DNA from 4 places in the Methylophilus sp. TWE2 genome. Region 2 is predicted to be linked to each of the others. Evidence: predicted binding sites of a transcription regulator. Region 2 holds the regulator's gene; each other region holds the start of a gene.
The links. Region 2 encodes sigma-54, which starts transcription at its own class of promoters, with help from an activator protein. Its sites were predicted from a motif close to TGGCACNNTTCCTGCT; they were not measured.

Region 1 (4,472 bases), 330 kb from region 2:
GGGATTAAAAATTCATATTTCACATCCAGCAGGCGTGCCGTATTATCGGCGCGCTCCATAAACGTGCCCAGTCGGACAAAACTGAAGGCTTCATCGCGCAACATGGTGCCAAAGCACACGCCGCGGAACAGGTGAGAACGGCTTTTCACCCACTCACAAAACTCACTGAGGCCGGTTTTTGTCAGGTCCTGCTTGATGTACTGGCCGAATTCCAGCCATAAGGTGTTCATGTTCTCCCAGGTTTCGGTGGTCATCGCGACGCGCACGGCGCGTGCATTTTCGCGCGCGCTACGCAGGGAGCTGTAAATGCTGGATGGGTTGTTGCTGTCCATGACCAGATGCTTGATCACATTGGTCGCGTTGAGCTCCTTATAGGTCGCGTCATAAATATCGCGGATACCGGCAATTTCGAGTACCGTATCCCATAGCTCTTCTTCATTGCTGCTGTCAGAAGGCAGCAAAGACATGTTGTAGGTGACATCCAGCACGCGCGCGACGTTTTCAGTGCGCTCGATATAGCGTGCCATCCAGTATAAGTGGTCTGCGGTACGGCTTAACATATGACGGCCTCTTGATTGATTTGTTGTGCAGCCATTTGCGGTTGCAGGGTTTCGGCACAGACATCATCCCGTTCCAGCACCCAGGTATCTTTGGTACCACCCCCTTGTGAGGAGTTGACAACGAGGGAGCCTTCCTTAAGTGCTACGCGTGACAGGCCGCCCGGTACCACACTGACGGTTTTGCCTGACAGTACAAATGGGCGCAGGTCCACATGGCGAGGGGCGATGCCCTGATCGACCAGCGTCGGGCAGGTCGACAGTGCCAACGTCGGCTGTGCAATGTAATTAGAAGGTTTAGAAACAATGCGCAAGCGGAATTCTTCAATTTCCTGCTTGCTGGCAGTGGGGCCAACCAGCATGCCGTAGCCGCCGGAGCCCTGTACTTCTTTCACGACCAGCTCGGGCAGATGATCCAGCACATAGGCCAGATCATCTTCCTTGCTGAGTTGATACGTAGGCACGTTCTGCAGGATAGGAGATTCACCCAGATAGAACTTGATCATCTCCGGCACGTAGATATACGTCGCCTTGTCATCGGCCACGCCGGTGCCTACAGCGTTAGCCAATGTGACGCCACCATTGCGGTAAACGGAGAGCAGACCTGGCACGCCCAACAGGGAATCGGGCTTGAACACCAGAGGGTCAAGGAAGTCGTCGTCGATGCGGCGGTAAATCACATCCACCCTTTGCGGGCCTTGTGTGGTGCGCATGTAGACGGCGTTATTACGAACAAACAAATCCTGGCCTTCCACCAGTTCTATGCCCATTTGCTGGGCGAGGAAGGCATGTTCAAAGTAGGCGCTGTTATAGGCCCCTGGTGAAAGGAGCACGACGGTTGGGTCGGTGACGCCGGTTTGTGCCACCGAGCGCAGGTTATTCAGCAACACATGTGGGTAATGCTCCACGGGCGCAATCGGGTATTTCTTAAACAAATCCGGGAACAATCGCATCATCATCTTGCGGTCTTCCAGCATGTAAGACACGCCGGACGGTGTGCGCAGGTTGTCTTCGAGCACATAAAACTGCGATTCACTGGTGCGGACCAGGTCAATGCCAGCTACATGCGCATACACCTGATTAGGCACATTCACACCCACCATCTCTGGCCGGTATTGCGCATTACTTAAAATGCTATTCGGCACGATACCGGCTTTGATGATTTCCTGATCATGGTAAATATCATGCAGGAACATATTAAGCGCGCGGACGCGTTGAACGGCGCCTTTGGACAGGTGCGCCCATTCACTGGCAGAAATCATGCGCGGAATGACATCAAACGGAATTAAACGCTCGGCGCCATCTTCTTCGCCATACACATTAAAGGTAATCCCCACACGGCGGAACAAAACCTCAGCTTCGGCACGCTTGGCGGCCAGTTGTTGCGTAGGCACATCACTTAACCAATGCTTGTATGCCTGGTAAATGGCCCGTACGTTGCCCCCATAGCCCTGCATTTCATCAAAAAACTGTTTTGCTGATTGCGTCATGATGCTGGACCTTTGCCTTGCTTGTAAAAATCAATTAAATAAGAGCAAGCCGTGTGCCAGCCTATTAAGTGTATTTAAATCAAGTAGTTATTGTCTTGTTGAGGGAGTTTGAAAAACAAAGCGCACCATTTAGGTGCGCTTTTGAATCACGGTTTTGGTGCAAACCGGGTTTTAAACAGGGTTATTCAATATTCTGAATTTGTTCGCGCATTTGCTCAATCAGCACTTTGAGCTGCATGGAAACCTGCGTGGTTTCAATCGCGACTGATTTGGAGCCTAGTGTATTAGCTTCGCGGTTCATTTCCTGCATCAGGAAATCCAGCTTTTTGCCCACGGCACCGCCTGCACTCAGGATGCGGTCCATTTCGGTAATATGGGAATTCAATCGCGCCAATTCTTCATCAACATCAATCCGTTGTGCATACAGTACAATTTCCTGGCGTACGCGGTCGTCATCTGCCTGCATGGCCTCGCGTAATTTGGTGGTCAGTTTTTCCTGATACTGGCTCACCAGCGCTGGCAGTAGCGGTTTGACGATGCTGATCTGCTCACGCACGCCTTGTAGACGGTCCAGCAGTACCTGCTTGAGTTTTTCGCCCTCACGCTGGCGGGCGGCAATCAGTTCGTCTATCGCTTGTGACAAACCACTCTGTACGCTTTGAGCCAAAGTTTCAGCATCGACCGCTTCGCTTTGCAACACCCCTGGCAGCTTGAACACCTCGACCAGGTTAACAGGTTGCGCCTGTGGGAAATGTTGCTGTAATTCGCCAAGCGTTTGCGCAATTTGCGCCACCATGGCCGGGTTTAATGCCAGGTTGGTCGCAGCGCTATCGCTTTTGAGGCTAATCCGGCACTCTACCTTGCCGCGACCAAGCCGGGTTTGCAACTGCTCGCGAATGTGCGCCTCATACTGGCGCAAGCTATCCTCAATTTTCACGTTGAGTTCGAGGTAGCGATGATTCACCGCGCGTAATTCGATGAGCAGCAGGCCGCCGGGGAAGCGTGACTCCGCTGCGGCAAAGCCGGTCATGCTTAAAATAGGTTGATCGTTGGCGGATTTTTTGGCTGTCATGTTCATCGTCTTGGGCTGGGAAGCAAACGGAGGGATTGTATCAAATGCGCTATCGATATGCGAAAATAGCAAAAAGATAAAAGAAAACCCGTGATTCAGGCCACACAATGCGGGCTTTCCCTTAATAAAAGCCATGATGGTGACGTTAAAGCGCTAGTGAAGCTCTCTAATAAATTTGATTTTGCCTTGCCGGTAGGCACTGCGCTGCATGACTACACCATTACCAAGGTGTTGAGTCTGGGCGGGTTCAGTTTCGTCTATCTGGCGCAAGATCCGCAAAAAAATACCGTCGCCATCAAGGAATATATGCCAGTGACGCTGGCTGAGCGCGACGAACATACGCATATCCGATCGAATGGTAAAAACGAGGCCGCCTACAAACATGGCATGAAATGCTTTTTTGAAGAAGGCCTGGCGCTGGCCAATATCGAGCACAAGAATATCGTCCGCGTGAAAAACTTCTTTCGTGCCAACAATACGGTGTATATGGTCATGAAATACGAACGCGGCAAATCGCTGCAAGACTACATCATGGCCTTGTCGCAGCCGGTACCAGAGAGCTTTCTCATCCGCATGTTTATTGAATTGCTCAATGGCTTGCGCGAAGTGCATACGCGCAAGTTGCTGCATCTCGATATCAAACCTGCCAACATTTATATCCGTCTCGATGGTTCGCCTATGCTGCTGGACTTCGGATCAGCGCGCCAGGCTTTGTCTGAAGTGACGCTGGCCCCAACCTACACACCGGGCTTTGCGCCGCCGGAACAGTATATAGACCGCAAGCACTTGGGGCCATGGAGCGATATTTACAGCATAGGCGCTAGTATGTATGCCTGTTTGCAGCGGGCGTCCCCGGTCTCGGCTAACCAGCGCCTGAAAGAAGATACACTGGTGCCGGCGGTCGAGCTCGGCAAACAGATATATTCCGAAAAATTGCTGGCCATCATTGATGAATGTATGCAACTCGACTATTTGTCGCGGCCGCAAAGCGTGTTCTCACTACAGAAAAAAATGATCGGCATCCACGTGGCAGCAGATCCACGGGCATCGCTGGTCGATAAAATCATCAAGGTACTGAACAAACCGCTATGAAATTCACCATTGCACAGGGCAGTCGCCAGGGGCCGCGGCCCTACAACCAGGACAGGCTGGCCTATTCTTACCATAGGCATGCCATCCTCATGGTATTGGCTGATGGCATGGGCGGTCACCAGCACGGTGATGTCGCAGCCGAGGTCGCAGTCAAAACCATGGTAGAAGCGTTTCAGCGCGAATCCAAACCATTAATTTCCCAGCCTGCGGAGTTTTTACGCACGCAGATTGTCCAGGCACATGAAGTGATTGAAAATGTGC
Region 2 (4,472 bases):
CCAAAACCGAGATCGTCTTCAACTCCAAATGGTTAAGCGAACTGGGCGCAGCTGGCATGATCAAGCTGGCAGCCAGCCATACCGTGGCGCGTATGCTGGAGCGTGATGACTTCTCCAAGCGCTTTAAAGGTAATCAGCCGATTGCGATTCATGAGTTCCTGTATCCCTTGTTGCAAGGCTATGACTCGGTTGCCTTGCAAGCGGATTTGGAGTTAGGTGGCACCGACCAGAAATTCAACCTGCTGATGGGACGCGAGTTGCAAAAGCAGGCTGGTCAGTCACAGCAATGTGTCCTCATGATGCCCTTGCTCGAAGGGTTGGATGGCGTTAACAAGATGTCCAAATCACTGGGTAACTATATCGGCATTAGTGAAGCCCCGGAAACGATTTTTGCCAAGATCATGTCCATTTCGGATGAGTTGATGTGGCGTTATATCGATTTGTTGTCCTTCGCCTCATTGGAAAACATTGCACAATGGAAGGCCCAAGTAGCGGCTGGTGAAAATCCACGCAATATCAAGGTGGGGTTTGCACAGGAAGTCGTGGCGCGTTTTCATGGTCAGGCTGCAGCTGAAAAAGCCTTGCAGGATTTTCAGACACGTGCCAAAGGTGGTATCCCAGATGATGTGCCAGAGGTAGAAGTCATTATCGAGACTGACAGTATAGGCATTAGCCAGTTATTGAAGCAGGCGGGGCTGGTAGAAAGCACCAGTGAAGCAATGCGTGCAATACAGCAGGGCGGCGTCAAGCTGGATAGCGTCAAGGTTGAAGACAAGAATCTACCATTGTCTAAAGGTGTGACGGTGGTCGCCCAAGTGGGCAAGCGCAAGTTTGCAAAAATCACGATTAAATAAAGACGCTCGAGCAATAAAAAAAGGCCGCATCTGCGGCCTTTTTGTTTAAAGCGATTTGCGTAAATTGGCGGGCGGAATATTCAAAGACTCACGGTATTTGGCAATGGTACGCCGCGCGACCACAATGCCTTGTTGAGCCAAGGTATCTGTAATCTGGTTATCCGAGAGCGGTTTTTTCGGGTTTTCTTCTGCCACCATTTGTTTGATCAAGGCGCGGATGGCCGTCGCCGAGCAAGAGCCGCCCGCATCAGTTGCCACCGAACTGCCAAAGAAATATTTGAGCTCGTAAACGCCACGCGGTGTGAGCATATATTTATGCGTGGTGACTCGTGAAACAGTGCTTTCATGCAAATCTAGCTCTTCGGCAATTTCACGAAGCACCAATGGCCGCATGGCAATGTCGCCATGCTCAAAGAAGTTGCGCTGACGGTCTACAATCGCTTGCGACACGCGCAGAATGGTGGAGAAGCGCTGCTGGATATTTTTGATCATCCATTTTGCTTCCTGCATCTGGCTTTGCAGATACTGGCCTGAGCTTTCGCGGTTGCGTTTGAGGATGTCAGCATACAGTTGGTTGATACGCAGTTTGGGAATCACGCCATCGTTGAGCGATGCGACCCAGATACCTTTGATTTTTTTGACTACCACATCATGCTGGATAAAGTGGTCGTGACTAAAGGTGGCAAATTCGCTGCCAGGTTTGGGGTTTTGCTGGCGAATGAGTTGTTGCGCTCCTTTCAGTGCGGTTTCATCGCAACTGAGCAGTTTGCGCAATTTGACAAAGTCTTTATTGGCCAGCAGGGCCAAATGATCTTTTGCGAGTGCCATGGCCGTACGTAAATAAGGCGTTTCTGACGGCAAGTGTTGCAGTTGCAATAACAGGCATTCCCGCAAGTCACGGGCTCCGACACCTACCGGGTCCAGGTTCTGTATCAGTTTGAGTGCGGTCTCAAGTTCAAGCAGCTCAACTTCGAGCTCAAGCGGCAGGTGTTCAACAATTTCCTGCAAGTCTTGCTCAAGGTAGCCGTCGTCATTTATGCTGTCGAGCAGCAACTTGACCAGCGTCATGTCACGCTGTGACAGATGCGCCAGTTGAATCTGGTCCAGTAAATGCTCGCGCAGGCTGATATTGCTGGCATCCTGCCGCGAAAAATCACTATCCTCATCATCAAGGTTGTTGCGGCCTGCCTCATCCCAGTTGCTGGTGCTGCCAAACTCTTCGTAATTATCTTCAAATTCGGGAGGGTTGAATTCTTCGCTGAGATTGGCCAGTTCGCCTTCATTGCTGCCAAGTTCATCATGTAAGTCTTCGCGCAGCGTCTCGGCAGGTGCAGTAATTTCTTGCTGGGTGGCCAGGTCAAACGAGTTGGCATCGTCTGCATGGACTGATTCGATAGCTTCGGTAGGGGTTGCTGAATTGTCCTCAAACTCGCCTTCTTCTCCATCGGCCATCTCCAGCAACGGGTTTTCCTGAAGAATGGTTTCCAGCTCCTGGCTGAGCTCCAATGTGGATAACTGTAACAGACGGATAGACTGTTGTAGCTGCGGAGTCAGTGCCAGGTTTTGTGAAATGCGTAATTGCAGGTTTTGCTTCATAACAAATTACAACCTAAAGTTCTTACCCAGGTAAACTTCACGAACACCTTCATTCTGGATGATTTCGTCGGGTGTGCCAGCCGCAAACACGGCGCCTTCATTGACGATATATGCGCGATCGCAAATGTCCAGAGTTTCGCGTACATTATGGTCAGTGATCAAGATGCCAATATTCTGGCTGCTCAGGTAGCGGATGATTTTCTGGATCTCAATCACTGCAATTGGGTCAATCCCGGCAAAGGGCTCGTCTAGCAGGATGAATTTCGGGTCCGTGGCCAGGCATCGCGCGATTTCCACACGACGGCGCTCACCGCCAGACAAGCTCACGGCCTGGCTGTTGCGGATATGCTGGATATGCAGCTGGTCCAGTAATGATTCCAGCCTTGCCTCACGCTCTTCGTCGTTATAGGGACGCGTTTCCAGAATGGACATAATATTGTCGGTGACCGACATTTTACGGAAGATGGAGGCCTCTTGCGGTAAATAAGCGAGTCCCATGCGTGCGCGCTCATGCATGGGCGCGTGGCTGACATCGGCCCCATTCAGGCTGATTTCACCGTCGTCCAGGGCCACAAGTCCGACAATCATGTAAAAGCTGGTGGTTTTACCAGCACCATTGGGGCCCAGCAAACCAATGACTTCGCCACTGTGAAGCTCCAACGTCGTGTTTTTCACTACTGTACGGCCCTGATAGGCTTTTTTTAGGCGACTGACGTGTAAATGATTATGTTCTGATAAAGCGCTTGTCTGCATGGGCCAGGTCTTTACGGTTGCTCTTTCTTAGGTTCGCTGCCAGCATCGCCGGGTACCGGCTCAACTTTGAGTTGCAGTGAACGGTTCATGCGCAGGCCTTGCTGCGAATTGGGTTTGTTATCAATCACTGGCGGGGTGGTTTTGTTTTTCGGCTGGATGGTTGCCTTGACGCGGCTACCTGCGGTGCCATTCGGGTTGGCTTTGGTGCCACCGATCACTTCAGCATATTCAGCATTGGCGTCATAGCTGATGTAGTCGCCAGTCACGATATCTTCACCGCGTTTGACCCAGGCATTGGTATAAAGTTGTACCTTGTCCATGCGGGCGTTGTATTCAATACGCTGGCCACTGCCTTGCATCCACTCATCCTTGCCCGTGCGCTTTTGCTTGAAGGTGGTTGGGTTACCCGTGCAGGTGCTGTGCTGGAATCCATCCTGGTCTTCTCGCACAATCATTTTGTCAGCCTTGATCTGCAAGGTGCCTTGGTTGAGGATGACATTGCCGGTGTAAACACTGATTTTCTTGGCGTCATTCACAGTCACCGTGTCAGCCTCCAGCTCAATAGGCTGGTCACGGTCCGATTCTTCAGCCAATACGCTGGTTGACCAATGTAGTAATGTCCATAAGGCCAAACAGCTGACATAAAATAATGGCTTGTGCGTATTCAACTCATTTCTCCAGAATCAACGACCCTTACGGTTTCCTATTTCTTTCCGATTACCTATTTTTTCGGCAGGTTTTGTCGGGGTTGCAGCTTTGGCTGCGTCAGGTGCACGCTCATAATGCACGTGCACCCGGTTAAATAATTGCGTGGTCTGTGCCTTGTTATCAAAGCGCAGGCCGGTACCGGTAATGACGGTTGCCGGTTTTTGATAAATCTTGACCGGTAAGTCGGTATAAGCGACTTCGGTATCGGGTTCCATGGTTAACTGTTCAGTGTGGAGCTGCATTTCACCCTTTTCGGCGGTGCCTTGACGGATCACTTTCACCTGCTTGTTAAACTCTACCAGTTTACCATTGGCGGAAATCTTTCCACGCTGGCCATAAATTTGTGTGTATGGCTTGTCCAAACCGAACTGGGTGAAACGCGGGCGTTTCAGTTCTGTGTAATCATTGTCCGGAAAGTGACGCATTTCTATCGCGGCCAGCACATATTTGGTATTGCCCGTCGCATTGGTTCGTGTGCTGACAAAGTTATGCAACATATAGTCAGGGTCATGACGGTTCAAGCGGCTAATGCTGAGGCCCTGCTCCTGGACAGTCTGATTG
Region 3 (4,472 bases), 170 kb from region 2:
AGTCGGTCAGCTTCTTTGATAATGACTTGGGTATATTCTTTCAAGCCTGGTTGCGGCAGTTCAAATTCGAGTAACTGCGCGGCACCACGTAAGCCTCCCAAAGGATTGCGGATTTCGTGAGCCAAGTTACGTAATAACTCTGAATTCGCCTGTTGCTGAATCAGCATGCGCTCTTCGCGCGCAATACGCAATTGCTGGTCCATTTGTACAAATTCCAGAATCAGCATGTCTTCAGCTGTCTGGTTAAACGTGGTAGAGATTGGTGTGACGGTACATGTCACGGCAGTGGTATGGCCACGTTGAGTGGTCAGTGTGAATTCATGCTCACGAAAAGGACCTTGTGTTTGGATGGCATTGGTCACAGCCATTTGCAAAATCTCGCAATTCACAAATACATCGTGAATATGTAAACCCTGGATTTGATTGGCGCTGAAGGCGAACAGTATCTCCGCACTCGAGTTGGCATAGGTGACTTCCAGCTGGTTGTTGAGCAGGATCACTGCTGTCGCAATGTGCTCTAAACCGCTAAACCCTTGGGGAGATTTTTGAACCATATCCTAAGTTTGTTAAAAAGAGTGAATCACGCCCTGTTTTAAAGCAAAACCCAAGCCAATTCTAACTTACTTAGCAAAGAAGGTTTAAAAAATCCCAAAAATGGTGCGTGTTAAAGATTGAGTTCTTTATTCAGTAATTCGATATTCCGTTCATGTGCCTGGATTTCTGCTTCAATCACGCGTAGTTTCTCTTCATATTTGGCGACATTCCTGAATGTTTTGCCATTGGCACCTCTGTAAACTTCTGGTGTGTTCTGGGCCTCTTCATAGAGGAGTCGTGCATTCTCAAGTGCTTGTTTTTCTTGAGCTAATTCATTCATTAGCAGCTCGCGGCGCTTCTGGTCACGCTGATTTTGTGTCTGATTATCCACCTTGGGAAAGTTAGCCGGGGTTGGCGTTTTGGTGGCTGGTTTTTTTTCACGAAGTGCTGGAGGAGACTCTGTAGTTTTTGGGCCGCTAATAATCAATTCAGCTTTACTTTTACCTTCTGGCTTAATATTGGTGTAGGTCGTGACCCCGTTGCTGTCGGTATATTTGTAAATATCTGCCCAGCTTTGGTTGCACATGAGCGCGAAGATGCAAATGTAAAAAAGTCTTTTCATGGCAATAGTTTAGAGTAGATCGTTAAGGGTATCAACGTCTGCTTGCCTAAAAACGTTGACGGACAAATGCGCACATAAAAAAACAGGGCAGCCTGGGCTGCCCTGTTTTAGTGCGTACTCTAAGTTAGCAAGACTAGCTTAGCAGGAGTAGTACAGACCGAACTCAACTGGGTGAGGTGTCATACGCAGTTTAGTCACTTCGTCCATCTTCAACGCGATGTATGCATCGATGAAGTCGTCAGAGAATACACCGCCGCGTGTCAGGAACTCACGGTCTTTGTCCAAGTGCTCCAGTGCTTGATCAAGTGATGAACACACGGTTGGGATCAATGCATCTTCTTCTGGTGGCAGATGGTACAAGTCTTTAGTGGCTGGTTCACCTGGGTGAATCTTGTTCTGAACGCCGTCCAGACCCGCCATCATCAAGGCAGCGAATGCCAGATATGGGTTAGCGGTAGGGTCTGGGAAACGCGCTTCAATACGGCGTGCTTTATCGCTGTGTACGAATGGTACGCGGATAGAAGCAGAACGGTTTTTCGCAGAGTAAGCCAGTTTTACTGGCGCTTCAAAGCCTGGAACCAAGCGCTTGTAGGAGTTGGTACCTGGGTTGGTGATCGCATTCAGGGCACGTGCGTGCTTGATGATACCGCCGATGTAGTACAGGGCGAAATCGCTCAGGCCAGCGTAGCCATTACCTGCAAACAGGTTCTTGCCGTCTTTCCAGATAGACTGGTGAACGTGCATGCCTGAACCGTTGTCGCCAACGATTGGTTTTGGCATGAATGTGGCTGTTTTGCCATAAGCGTGAGCTGTGTTTAACACGACGTATTTCAGGATTTGAGTCCAGTCGGCACGTTGTACCAGAGTGCTGAATTTAGTACCGATTTCGCACTGGCCAGCAGTTGCTACTTCGTGGTGGTGTACTTCAACAGGCACGCCCAGCTCTTCTAAAGTCATCACCATGGCAGAACGGATGTCCTGGAATGAGTCGACGGGTGGTACTGGGAAGTAACCGCCTTTAACCGCTGGACGGTGGCCGGTGTTGCCGCCTTCGAATTTGTCGCCAGATGCCCAAGCGCCTTCTTCGGAGTTGATTTTTACGGAACAGCCTTGCATGCCGGCATTCCACTCAACGCTGTCAAAAATGAAGAACTCTGGTTCAGGACCGAAGAATGCTGTATCGCCCAGGCCGCTGGATTTCAGGTAAGCTTCAGCGCGTTTTGCCAGAGAGCGTGGGTCACGGTCATAACCTTTACCATCTGTTGGATCAACCACGTCGCAGGTCAAAACCAGGGTTGGCTCATCAAAGAATGGATCGATAAATGCAGTCGTTGGGTCAGGCATCAATTGCATGTCGGAGGCTTGAATGCCTTTCCAGCCTGCAATTGAAGAACCGTCAAACGCATGGCCTTCAGTAAATTTATCTTCGTCGAAGTGAGAAACAGGCACGGACACGTGTTGTTCTTTACCTCTGGTGTCGGTAAAACGGAAATCAACAAATTTGATGTCGTTTTCCGCAACCAATTTCATTACGTTTGCAACGGACATTACATTCTCCTCAGTGATCAAGGTCTAAAATGATTCAAATTGCTCACGCAAAAAACGGGGCATGTTGCGGATGTCCCGAAACGTGAGCAAGTACAAATGGATTTTGGTGAGTCTGGATTCTGGAAATCCGGAATTACATTAAATCTTAGTATGTAATATTAGCAGGAAGCATGCCACGCAAACATATGCATTTGTGGTGGTTTATGGGGAACGTGCATAAAATATTCAAAACGGTAAGCACTATTTGTGTGCATTGCAACAAATTGAGCACTTAAATGGTGCATTGTCAGTTGTAGGAATTTCAAAGGTATACTCGCTATTTTATAGTTTGATTCAGAAGAAGGTTAAGTTTGGATAAGTTACAAAAAATATTGAACGAGGCAAATGTCAGAGGTGCTGAAAATAATTTGCCGTACGCTGGTGCCCTGACGCCGACAGAAGTGTTTGAAGCCATCAGTCAAGACAGTGCCATCAAGCTTGTGGATGTGCGATCACGTGCGGAGCTCGAGTTAGTGGGGCGTGTACCGCTGGCGATGCATATTGAGTGGGCTTTTTATCCTGGGATGGTGGCAAATCCTGAATTCTGCGATCAATTACAAAAGCAGGTGGACAAAGATAGCACCGTGATCTTTATGTGCCGCACCGGTGGCCGTAGCCACAATGCTGCATTATTGGCTCAAAAACTGGGTTATACCAAAGTTTATAATATGTTGGAGGGCTTTGAAGGTGAGGCAAACGAGCACAAACAACGCACTTTGATCAATGGCTGGAAACATGCCGGATTGCCCTGGACTAATTAATTTCATATCGTATGGCCGTTGAAAAATATGCAGTGATTGGCAATCCGATTGAACACAGCAAATCGCCGTTGATTCACCAGGCTTTTGCTAAACAGTTCAGTAAAGTGATTGTTTATGAAAAGGTTTTGGCACCGCTGGATGGATTCGATGTCACGCTACAACGGTTGCGTGCGGAAGGTTATTTGGGTGCCAATGTGACCGTGCCTTTTAAGTTTGAGGCTTTTAATGCCTGCCAGACATTGTCTGCACGTGCGCAGGCAGCTGGTGCAGTCAATACCTTAAGCTTTAATGAGCGGCATATCGCCGGTGATAACACCGATGGCTGTGGGCTGGTGAACGACATTCTCCAGCATCAGCATACCCTGTTAGCTGGAAAAAAAGTGTTATTGCTTGGGGCTGGCGGTGCGGCCCAAGGCGTGATGCTGCCTCTGCTGCAACAAAAGCCGTCACATTTGACCGTGGCCAATCGTAGCGTCGACAAGGCACAAGCGATGTTGGACAAATTTTCCAGTCACCCTGTCTCCGGTGAGACAATATTGCAAGTGAAGACTTTCGTGGATTTATCTCTAGCATATGACATCGTCATTAATGCGACCTCAGCCGGATTAACGGATAGCTCGTTACAACTCCCGGTGGACATATTTCAGGCCAATACCCTGGCCTACGACATGATGTATGGCCGTGAAACGCCATTTATGCAGCAGGCCCGTGCGGCAGGGGCGCAGGTGGCGGATGGTTTGGGTATGCTGGTGGAACAGGCAGCTGAAGCGTTTTTTCTTTGGCATGGTTTGCGTCCGGAGACCGCCCCGGTGATTCAGTCTTTCCGCCAATCTTAATCTTTCAATGAAACAAGCCATTAAACTTTTCTTTGGCATCTTGTTGCTGTGGGTGCTTTTGTACCAGGTTTGGGTGCTGCTGCACATTTTGTGGTGGGTAGATCACAACCCAGCATCCACCGCATTTATGGA
Region 4 (4,472 bases), 490 kb from region 2:
GGCCGCTGTTTCAAGCCGTGTAAAATCTATCGTTGAGAGTCGGCGCGACCACCTTCCAGTATCGGCTGAAGCGCATCAGCTGATGATCGGTTAATGTCACGTCAGTGATGCGGTTTTCGGGTTGCCATCGCACCTGCAAGCCTGCCACCGCTTGCTTGAGTACTGGTTGCGGTGTATCCATGCTTGATATCTGTCCCTCGGAGAGCTGCGTCAGGACTTGCCTGGTGTTTCCATGCCATATTTGTGTCCCTGGCATTTCTGCGAGGCAATCAGCCATGAATTCCAGACGTTTGAGCGGCCAGTGTCCATGGATTTCCGGGTCAAACACAAAAATGGCTGGCATATCCAGCGTATGTAAAGGATGCTCGGGCGAAAGCATTTCATCATGTACCCAGACCAACTCCGATAAGGCATCTGAAATGGTGGATAAGGGTGATTGCGAAGTGTTCGCTAGAGGTTGTAAATCTGTCTCGCGGTTGTCGCGGATATCTTCGGGAAACAGGCGTTGCTGTAAGGTTTCGTAGCTGCTGGCGAAAGGGCATTTGATTTTGCACTGATGACACCAGGCTTCCCCACCAAACTTAATAATGTTTTCCTTATTGAAGTAATAGGGCTTGTTGCTAAAGCTGGAGGCTATCCATTGCCATGAAAGGTGATTGGACGCGATATCACCATCCAGTAACTGCTGCTCAAACCAGTCAGCTGCCTGGCGCCAGTCAACTTTGAGCCAATGTAACAGATAAGCAGCCAGCCACATGCGGGCATGGTTGTGGACATAACCTTGCTGCTGCAGCGACCGCACGATCTCATCCATGCAAATGAGTCCGGTAAATCCCTGCGAAATAAAGTCTGGCAATGGGTTGTGGCCTAGGGTGACTTTAGGCGGCTCCATTTCCTGCATGATTTGGGTGCCAAAGCGGTACCAGACCTGACGAAAGTAATCGCGGTAACTTAACTCTGAAGCTAGTTTGTTGGCGCGCTTGTCAGAATTTTTCAGGATATGGTCAAGCGCTTCCGGCAGGGTGATGCAACCGTGTCGCAAATAAGGTGAAAGCCGGGTGACCGCTCCGGACAGGTGATTACGGCTACGGGCATATGATTCGGGGTCCACGGCCTGCAGTCGTTGTAGCGCCATGGTGCGCCCTCCTTGCCATGCCGTATCCAGTGCAGGTCCCGGCGCATGCGGAAAGCAATCTGCAATTTGTTGCATGCGGGTGGGTCGGTCTGTTGCGAGTGAAAGGCGGACTGGATGAGTCATGGCACACTATTTTGACATAACTAGTGATACCATGGCTTGCAATGTTGTTGGCAAGGATACTTGGATGAACGCCTTATGGTTGTGGTGTGGACTAGGCCTGGTGCTACTATGCGTGGAAATGCTGGTGGGAACCCTGTATTTTTTATGGTTGGGCATTGCTGCGTTGGTAATGGCGGTGTTGTGCGCCTTGTTTGCAGAGATGCCACTGGCATTGCAAGCCTTGAACTATGCTGTGCTGGCGGCGATTGCGCTGGCAGTCATGCGAAAACTGGAAAAGCGTAAGCCGGCATTGCGCGTGGGTCAGGCACAGGGAGAAGAAATCGGCCGAGAAGGCGTGGTGATTGTGGCTATTTCACCAGCCAATCCTGGCAGAATCCGTTTTAGCCAGGGGGTATTGGGCAGTCGCGAATGGGTGGCATATGCCGATACTGCGATTGCAGAGCAGCAAGCGGCCAGGGTGGTGGCAGTAGAGGGTAATAGTCTGCGTGTTGCCCCGTTGTCCTGAGCTATCACTAGCCATGAATTAATGAAAAAGGAGTAATCATGACTGAAGTCAGTTTAATCGTCATTGTGCTGGTGGTGATTGCCATCGTCAAAGGCGTGCGCATTGTGCCGCAAGGTGAAGAATGGGTGGTTGAAAGATTGGGCAAGTTCGCTGGCATCCTGACGCCGGGCTTGCATGTGATCAACCCTATCTTGAGTAGTGTCAGTTATAAAGTCACCACCAAGGACATCATTTTGGATGTACCCGAGCAAGAGGTGATTACACGCGATAACGCGGTGATTCTGGCCAATGCGGTCGCCTTTATCAAGGTGACCAATATTGAGCGTGCGGTATACGGTATTGAGAATTTCCGTGAGGCCATGCGCAATATGGTGCAAACCAGTTTGCGTTCGATTATCGGTGGCATGGACCTGAACCATGCGCTGACTTCGCGTGACCGCATCAAGGCCGAGTTGAAAGAAGCCATTGCCGATGAGGCACTGGACTGGGGCCTGACCGTAAAAAGTGTGGAGATTCAGGATATCAAGCCTTCTGCCAATATGCAGGATGCCATGGAGCGTCAGGCAGCGGCCGAGCGTGAGCGTGTGGCCGTGGTGACCGAAGCTGAAGGCGCCAAGCAGTCTTTGATCCTGAATGCAGAAGCACGGCTGGAAGCCGCCCGTAAAGATGCTGAAGCGCAAATGGTGGGTGCTAAAGCCTCCGCCGAGGCGATCAAGATGATTGCGGAGGCGGTTAAGGAAAATAATACTTCAGCAACGTTTTTGCTGGGGGATCGCTACATTCAGTCGCTGCAAAAAATGGCAGACTCCAGCAATAGCAAAATTGTCGTGATGCCAGGCGATGTGGTGAGTGCGGTGAAAAACCTGGTCGGCGGCGGCAAGTAATCCAGCCCCCGTTTTTTACTGTTTAGATGGCTGCCACGCGAGTCTGTTTTGCGTGGCTGGCATATTTCCTGCATCACGCTGCTTAAAATCATAATATTCTTGAGGATCAGCAGTGGCTATACGCGTCGCTTTACATCACCGCACCCGCTATCAATTCGACCGCCTGGTTAACCTTTCTCCACACGAAGTCCGCCTCAAGCCCGCTGCCCACGCGCGTACGCCGATTTTGTCGTATTCGCTGACCGTGAAACCGGAAAAGCATTTTATCAACTGGCAGCAAGACCCTTACGGCAACTACATCGCCCGGTATGTGTTCCCCGAAATGGTGCGCGAGCTCGATTTTACGGTCGATTTAGTGGCAGACATGACGGTGATTAATCCGTTTGATTTCTTTGTCGAGAAATATGCTGAGCACTATCCTTTTCAATATACCGAGCAGCAGTCATTTGAGCTGACTGCCTATTTGCAGCCTGATCCGGTCGAGCCCTTGCTCAAGCAACTCATGGCCGAATTGCAGAAAAAGGTGATTCAACCGGAAATGGGCATCGTCGATTTTCTGGTGGCGGTCAACCAGCATGTACAGGCGGCAGTGGGATATACCGTGCGCATGGAGCCGGGCATACAGACGCCAGAAGAAACCCTGACCAAGTTGACCGGTTCCTGCCGGGATTCCGCCTGGTTGCTGGTGCAGATCATGCGCAATCTGGGCTTGGCCGCCCGCTTTGTCTCCGGCTACCTGATCCAGCTTAAGGCCGATGTCGCCGCGCTGGATGGCCCCAGCGGGACGGATAAGGATTTTACCGACCTCCACGCCTGGACTGAGGTATTTATCCCTGGTGCCGGCTGGGTCGGGCTGGATCCGACGTCCGGCTTGATGGCAGGTGAGGGGCATATCCCGCTTGCTTGTACGGCGTTGCCTTCTTCGGCCGCACCGGTGACGGGATATACAGATGTGGCGGAGGTGACGTTTAACCATGAGATGACCGTGACGCGCATTCACGAAGACCCGCGTGTGACCAAGCCTTACAGCGAAGAGGACTGGCAGGCCATCCTCAAGCTGGGAGACAAGGTAGATGTGCAGCTCAAAAAGCAAGATGTGCGGCTGACGCAAGGCGGTGAGCCGACATTTGTCTCGATTGATGATATGGATGGCGCCCAATGGAATACCCAGGCGCTGGGTGAGCATAAACGGCAATTAGCCGGTGACCTGGCCTTGCGTCTGAAAGCGCATTTTGCGCCCAACGGCTTTTTGCATTACGGCCAGGGCAAATGGTATCCCGGCGAACCGTTGCCTCGCTGGGCGATTAATATTTACTGGCGGTCCGATGGCAAACCAGTCTGGCGCGATGCCAGTTTGTTTTCTGCCGAGGGCGTCAGTGATGGCTATGGGGTGAAGCAGGCACAGATGTTTGCGACGCACCTGGCAGGCATGCTGGGCTTTCCTCCGGCGTGTGTCATTCCCGCTTATGAGGATGTGATGAGCTTTGCACAGCAGGAACAGCAACTACCTGCCAATGTCGATCCACTCAAGGCTGACCTGAAAGATGCGTCCGAACGTAAACGACTGGCCAGCTTGCTTAACCAAGGCTTGGGGCAGATTGTGGGTTACGTCATGCCGCTCAAGCCGGACGAAAGCCGCAGTGCTGGCGAATGGTTGACTAGCAAATGGCCGTTACGGCGTGAGCATTTGTACCTGCTGGGCGGGGATTCGCCAATGGGCTTGCGCTTGCCGCTGTCTTCATTGCCCTGGCAACTGCCTGCGGATATTGAGCCAGAGTTTCCGCTGGATCCGTTTGCTGACCAAGAAGCTTTGGAGACATCGAAA

Region 1: ACJ67_RS00315 (circularly permuted type 2 ATP-grasp protein) is a predicted target of sigma-54. The motif match lies at 2,091-2,106, and genes of this name have one in related genera.
Region 3: glnA (type I glutamate--ammonia ligase) is a predicted target of sigma-54. The motif match lies at 2,865-2,880, and genes of this name have one in related genera.
Region 4: ACJ67_RS01060 (DUF2126 domain-containing protein) is a predicted target of sigma-54. The motif match lies at 2,705-2,720, and genes of this name have one in related genera.

The regions. Positions count from the first base shown of each region.
Region 1 covers NZ_CP012020.1:66,783-71,254, forward strand. Annotated here, with positions in the region: gene ACJ67_RS00310 (alpha-E domain-containing protein) at 1-560, opposite strand, end outside; gene ACJ67_RS00315 (circularly permuted type 2 ATP-grasp protein) at 554-2,047, opposite strand; gene ACJ67_RS00320 (YicC/YloC family endoribonuclease) at 2,229-3,125, opposite strand; gene ACJ67_RS00325 (serine/threonine-protein kinase) at 3,276-4,211, shown strand; gene ACJ67_RS00330 (PP2C family serine/threonine-protein phosphatase) at 4,208-4,472, shown strand, end outside.
Region 2 covers NZ_CP012020.1:2,816,190-2,820,661, reverse strand. Annotated here, with positions in the region: gene tyrS (tyrosine--tRNA ligase) at 1-854, shown strand, start outside; gene ACJ67_RS13315 (RNA polymerase factor sigma-54) at 900-2,450, opposite strand; gene lptB (LPS export ABC transporter ATP-binding protein) at 2,457-3,203, opposite strand; gene lptA (lipopolysaccharide transport periplasmic protein LptA) at 3,215-3,871, opposite strand; gene lptC (LPS export ABC transporter periplasmic protein LptC) at 3,887-4,472, opposite strand, start outside.
Region 3 covers NZ_CP012020.1:2,983,344-2,987,815, reverse strand. Annotated here, with positions in the region: gene glnL (nitrogen regulation protein NR(II)) at 1-554, opposite strand, end outside; gene ACJ67_RS14035 (DUF4124 domain-containing protein) at 665-1,120, opposite strand; gene glnA (type I glutamate--ammonia ligase) at 1,295-2,704, opposite strand; gene ACJ67_RS14025 (rhodanese-like domain-containing protein) at 3,055-3,504, shown strand; gene aroE (shikimate dehydrogenase) at 3,516-4,340, shown strand; gene mtgA (monofunctional biosynthetic peptidoglycan transglycosylase) at 4,348-4,472, shown strand, end outside.
Region 4 covers NZ_CP012020.1:225,656-230,127, forward strand. Annotated here, with positions in the region: gene ACJ67_RS01045 (FAD-binding domain-containing protein) at 11-1,258, opposite strand; gene ACJ67_RS01050 (NfeD family protein) at 1,323-1,763, shown strand; gene ACJ67_RS01055 (SPFH domain-containing protein) at 1,802-2,647, shown strand; gene ACJ67_RS01060 (DUF2126 domain-containing protein) at 2,760-4,472, shown strand, end outside.